Regions from separate parts of the Virgibacillus kekensis genome, predicted to be linked through region 2. Evidence: riboswitches for the same ligand, from Rfam matches in the RefSeq annotation. Region 2 holds a riboswitch; the other holds the start of a gene.

Region 1 (3,264 bases), on a different contig from region 2:
AAAAACAGTGAGATTACATACGTAACTGCCACCAGCACAAAGAACGAAACATGACCGTTGACCATAATTTTCTGGATTGGCTGAATCATTCTGCGGTCGGCTCCCAAGTCACGTAAGGAATGAAGTAATGCCATCATAAATGTGATAATCAAAAAGATACTGAATAATTCTTTTGCAGCTACGAGGTTAGCATTGAATATTGCAGTAAAACCGTCAATCAAGCTTCCCTTGAATACCCAAGCTATTACAAAAGTCCCGAGCAAGGATGGAAGCACAACCCCTTTTCTGAAAATCATAGTTAATATAATAATCAGTGTAAATAAACCATACAACCAGTGCGATACAGTAAGCTCCACTGTTTAACACTTCCTTTCCAGCGTGTGCTATAGCCTATGCACAGGGAAAAGAAGCGGTGCTATACTCCTATATCGCTTAAAATAATTTTTATCTTAGTTAGTTACTACCTGTATCCCGATTATCACTACATTCATTGCACAGCAGTTTACCATCTATTTGATCCCCGTCAAAAAAACCGTCTTTACAATAGATAGGCTTACCGCATGAACCGCATTCCCCGATAAGCTCCCTCACTTATAACCCTCCCCTTCTAAACATTCGAAATATTATAGTACTATTTTATCATATAAGTTGTCACTTAATCTTTGTGGCTTACCTAGCAATTGATATAAACTGCGACATAACAGCCGTACCTACCGCTACGTCAGAATCCTTCGCTTTCCGGGGGCACGGCCTCAGCCTCCTCGCGGAAAGAACGTCGCTGCGGGGTCTTCGGACTCGTGCTGTTCCCCCAGGAGTCTACGCATTCTGCCTGCGCTAATAGGCGTTTGGCGTTGATATAAGTATAAATCAATTTCAATCCAGCGACGGAAATACATGGAGACTCCAGCGGGAAAAGCAACAGCTGAAAATCCCGCAGGAAGTGGTCTTCTTCCGAGGAAGTTGAAGCGTTGCCCGCGGAAAGCGTAGTGTATTTCCGGAGCGAAGTCTCGCTGTTATGTCACAGTTTATATTAACTGCTCAATAAGGCTTCAATAAAACAGAAAAAAAAACAGCCCTCGTTATAAGCAGGGCTGTTCTCTGTGAGCGGAGTCCATATTCAATTATGCAGCCTGTAGTAACGTTCTTGGCTGTTTGTAAAATAACAGAAATACGAGTATTGCACTTAAAATAAATGAAGGCAACATATATGATCCGCTGTACAACAGTGAGTACAACCAAACCGGCTGTCCTTCAGGTGCATAGTGTCCGAAAAAGGCAATACCCGCAATAAAGTGCGCCAAAAATCTTAGCCCGGAACCAATGAATACACCCATTGTAATATAACTGAAACTTTGCAGCGGTTTACTATTCTTTATTGCTTTTTGAACTGGCTTAGCAAACACTCCAGCCGTACCTATAACAGTAAATGCTACGATATAGTCGAGGAATCCCTGGACAGGAGTTAAAATGATCGGTCCGGACATCACAACCTGCAACATTCCGAACAGAAAACCAGCTGTAAGTCCCCCTTTTAATCCCCAACGGAACGCAACAATAAATATGGGAATCATTGCAAAGGATACTGAACCACCTTGTGGCCAAATTGCAAACTTCAGAAATGGTATAATATCGAGCAATAGTGCCATAGCAGCAAAAATAGCCACCTCAATCAAAAATAACGTACGTTTGGAACGCATATAAACCTCTCCCCCTTTGCCGGCAGACCACCCTGCCGTGCGGAATTTTTTTGATCACAAAAAAAGCAATGCCAAGGGGAAGCTTCCTGATGGGGAAATCCGCTCACATTGCCTAAAAAAATCCATCAAAAAAGCCACCATCCCTACGTTAGTACTAACTAACAGGTTCAAAGGGTAAGAACAAATAACTATGTTCACTCTCAGCCAAATGGCTCCCCCTGTAGGCTTCTACTATTCTGCTTTTTTCGCTATACTAATTATAACGTACCATTCTGAATATAACAACAGTACTGAAGTTTATTTTACAGTGCCATAAATTCCTCTACATCCCGAACACAAAGCTGAATTGCATTCTCCCAGAATTCCGGTTGAGTCAAATCAACATTCAAATGTTTTTTCGCCAGACTCTCCACCGTCATACGGCCGGTGTCGCGGAGAAGTGCAATATAGTCATCCTCAAATCCTCCGCCCAATTCTTGTGCATGTGCATAGATACCAAGGCTGAATAAATATCCGAATGTATATGGAAAGTTATAAAACGGAACCCCGGTAATATGGAAATGCAATTTGGATGCCCAGAAATGCGGGTCATATTCATCAAGCGAATCACAGTAGGCTTCTTTCTGTGCTTCGACCATCAGTTCATTCATCCGGTCAACCGATACCATTCCCTGTTTCCGTTCCTCATAAAAGCGCTGTTCAAATATAAATCTTGCATGGATATTCATAAAAAATGCAACACTACGCTGGATCTTATCCTCAAGCAATGCCAGTTTTTCTTCTTTATTCTTTGCGTTTCTTACAGACGCATCCGCAACAATCATCTCAGCAAAGGTCGATGCTGTTTCTGCCACGTTCATCGCGTACCCCTGATTAAGTCCATTTAAATCATTCATTACATACTGGTGAAAACCATGTCCCAGTTCATGCGCGAGTGTTGCTATATTAGATGAGGTTCCTGAATAGGTCATGAAAATCCGAGTCTGTTCACTTTGAGGGAAACTTGTACAAAAACCACCTGGACGCTTTCCTGCCCGGTCTTCCGCCTCAATCCAGCGGTTTTCAAATGCAATGCGCGCAAAATCGGCCATTTTGGGACTGAATTCACCAAACTGATCAACGATAAAATTCGCCCCCTCTGTGTAACTTGAGGTTTTCACTGACTTGGATACAGGTGCCCCAATATCGTATATACTCAACTTTTCCAATCCCAGTAAATCCGCCTTTTTCTGCAAAAACTTAACAAAGTGATGCTTGTTTTTATTGATAGCTTCCCACATTGCATCAAGTGTCTCTTTTTTCATCCGGTTAATGGCCAGTGGTTCCTTTAATACATGCTGCCAGTTACGATGTTTATATTTCTGCAGTCTGAACCCTGCCAAGTGATTCAATGTCTGACCAAACAAATCAGCATTGCTGCCCCATGCTTGGTTTAATTGTTCGAACACATGCTTACGAACAGAGCGATCAGGGCTGCTCATTTTATTTGACGCTTGACCAACTGAATATGATTTCTGCTCGCCATTTTCATCGATTTCCACTTCCATATTCCCAACTATCGTGTCAT
Region 2 (3,264 bases):
AGGAACCGTCCCCGTGCTTAAAAAAGGGTAGCCACATAAGTGACTACCCCGGTTTGTTCATTTTAAAAAGATGAATCTACTTGCTTGTTTTCATGCTTTTCGTATTCCTTCATATAGTTAATTCTGCGTTGTGCGGAGGTTTGACTGACCTGCCCATCTGCGTGATAGGAAGATCTGACAAGCGGACCGGATTCACAATGTTTGAAGCCTTTTTTTAAGGCAATTTCTTTTAGCTCGGCAAACTCATCGGGATGGTAATATCTTTCCACCTTTAAGTGCTTTTTTGTTGGCTGCAGATATTGTCCAATAGTCATTATGTCTACATTATGTGCCAGGAGGTCATCCATAGCCTCAATAATTTCCTCTTTTGTTTCACCAAGTCCAACCATAATGCTCGATTTAGTTGGTGTGTTTGGTGCAATTTCTTTGACACGTTTCAGTAATTGCAGCGAGCGGTCATACATGGCACGGGCGCGAACTTTTTTGGTCAACCGGCGTACTGTTTCAATATTATGGTTGAAAATATCCGGTTCACTATCCATCAAGGTGTGCAGGCTCTCGTAATCGCCCTTCATATCAGATGGTAAAATTTCAATTGTGCCACCAGGATTTTCGCGACGGATAGCACGTACTGTTTCCGCGAAAACTGCCGCACCGCCGTCGTTTAAATCATCTCGGGCTACCGCAGTTACTACTGCATGCTTTAAGCCCATTATACCTACTGACTCCGCAACACGTTGAGGCTCGCCCCAGTCAAGTTCATTTGGAAGTCCTGTTTTTACTGCGCAGAACCGGCAGCCTCTTGTACATGTGTCGCCTAAAATCATAAACGTTGCAGTTTTTCTTTCGCTCCAGCATTCATGGATATTTGGACAACGTGCTTCCTCACAAACGGTGTTTAATTTCTTTTCGCGCATTAGTTTTTTTAAACCATTATACGATTTGTTGGTATTAATTTTTGTCTTAAGCCATTCTGGTTTACGTATGTATTCTTCTTGTTTAGCCACCGTCAAACACTCCTTTGATGATATAAATTCCATTCTTCCTGGGTATATTTTGATTTTGCTAATTCATAAACCTCACTCCACTGACTGTCTGAAAGCTTAAGCGGAGTGAATTCCAGATTTAGCTCTTCCTTGAACCCTTTTTGAAATGCATCTTTTAAATCATCGTATGTATGCTGCTTCCTGGTGATCTCATTTATGGTAATTGCTTTTTCAGAAAAAGTGTTACGCTTCTTTTCTCTTATTTTTTCATTTGGAAACTTAAACAAATCAAATAACATAGTTGTATTCATACTCATAGGAATCGATCCATGCTGCAGGAGCACGCCTTGTTTTCGCGTCTGGGCGTTTCCAGAAACTTTTTTGCCATTTACGAGCATTTCATAGAATGCAGGCTTTTCAAAACAGACATCCGTTCTTTCCGCTTTTTTCTCCGGGGTAGCATAATCTGCTTCAATACCTAACTGCTTATAACCTTCCAGAACACCTTTTGATAAGACATAATAGGCAGCCTGGATGGATGTTGGAATATAGTCCTTATCCTCTGAAACGACGATACTATAAGTCAGCTCATCATCATGCAATACGGCACTGCCACCGGTTAACCGTCTTACGAATTCACATTCATGCTTTTGCATGTTGGAGAAATCAATCGCCCGTTCAGCATTCTGAAAATGTCCTACAGAAAGACTGGGTTTCGACCAACCATAAAACCGTAAAGTTGGAGGTATTTTCCCCTCTCCGTGCCAGTCAAGCAATTTCTCATCGAGCGCCATATTAACTGACGCACTATTAAAGCCTGTATCAATAAATCCCCATGTCTCCTTCAAATTGTGTTCACCTCCATATTCTGGTGGTACAAAAAAACTGCATTCCTGTAGTGGAGTGCAGTAAATTTGCGTGATGTTTAATGAAAATACACAAATTCGACGGCACTTCCCCACGCTAGCATTACCATAGTTCGGGTATGAGGGTCAGAACAGGTAAGTTCTTCTCAGCTATATGATAGCTCCCCTAGTGCTATATCAACATGCAATTTCTATGACTATTTTAACGAGGTAAAGCAGGAATGTAAAGCGAGAACGGTTCTCCCGTTTCCTTTCGATTAGATCTGTTTTATCAGGTGATTCATTTTGTGGCTACTCACTATCCCTACGTTTGATAATGGTTGATGTCAATGTTATTTTATTTGGCTGAATTCTCCAAATAAATAGTGTCTAAAAAACTCTCACAAATACTTGACTCAATCCTTTAAGTTAGGAGAGTTTCTTTAAATTGGATTTTAAATCAAAATAAATATATTCAGGTCATTCAAATCTGGATGGCGGATTTTCTCGAAGGGTTGGATGGGACAATTTATAGCCATGATAATTTCCCGTGTAAGTTTTTTAAAAGATGCGATTGACAGGGATGGTAAATTAGAACCCCATAAAAACTTTTATAAAATCGAATAGATTTTGTTAGAGAAACTTTTAATGCCTTCTATCAAATCTGCAAGACCAGGAATTTTCTCAGACGACAATTTCGTTTTTATTTTGGATTGGAAAGGAGATCAACATGAGAAATAGAGCAGATATGTTTCGCAAACGAAGAAGCAAAAAAAATATCATCCTTAACTCGCTTATAATTTTAGTTTTTGCACTCATATTAATTGTCGGAGCAAACCTTATATTTGGGGGTAATGATACTGCCAAAGACGGCGAGACCAACGATGCGTCTGACAGTGATCCTAATAAGGAAGAAATGAAAATCACGGAAGATGAAAATAACGAGCAGCAATCCGAAGCAAAAGGTTCTAAACAAGAAGAGAGCAGCAATCAAGATGAAGATGAATCCTCCGAGCAAAACGAGGATGCGATTGACCAATTGGAAGTTGAAGAAGGCGACGATACCGAACGTGATGAAAATAGCAGTACCGCACAGGAAAACCAGGATGACAATCAATCCCAGCAGGATGATAGCGGTCCGAACGAATCCCAGATTGGAAAACCCATCGGCACTTCCCAGACCGGTGAGCATACGTCCAGCTACGAAAGAGGAACAGTCGATTGGAATGAAAAAGTAAAAGCGATAAAAATGGCAACCGGTTTGGACGACAGCATGACGCTTTGGCGACTGGAAAACGGCGGCGGACCACACAAATCAGTCGGCAAAGTCAGCCCTGACGGTGTCCAGGATTGGATGTACGTTGTTAACCTCCAGTGGGTTGATCAGAAGGGGTGGAAAGTAACGAGTGTTGAACGAAAGAGCCGGTAAATAG

The links. A riboswitch is a leader RNA that binds a small molecule or an ion and turns the genes downstream of it on or off. The one in region 2 is predicted to bind thiamine pyrophosphate.
Region 1: another riboswitch for thiamine pyrophosphate. It lies ahead of thiT (energy-coupled thiamine transporter ThiT); the one in region 2 lies ahead of ACFO3D_RS06740 (lipoate--protein ligase family protein).

The regions. Positions count from the first base shown of each region.
Region 1 covers NZ_JBHSFU010000003.1:43,522-46,785, reverse strand. The annotation lists gene ACFO3D_RS01590 (hypothetical protein) at 1-356, opposite strand, end outside; gene ACFO3D_RS01585 (hypothetical protein) at 454-591, opposite strand; gene thiT (energy-coupled thiamine transporter ThiT) at 1,122-1,697, opposite strand; TPP riboswitch at 1,821-1,926, opposite strand; gene ACFO3D_RS01575 (M3 family oligoendopeptidase) at 2,000-3,264, opposite strand, start outside.
Region 2 covers NZ_JBHSFU010000004.1:502,242-505,505, reverse strand. The annotation lists gene lipA (lipoyl synthase) at 63-1,007, opposite strand; gene ACFO3D_RS06740 (lipoate--protein ligase family protein) at 1,010-1,834, opposite strand; TPP riboswitch at 1,925-2,030, opposite strand; gene ACFO3D_RS06735 (YrrS family protein) at 2,562-3,260, shown strand.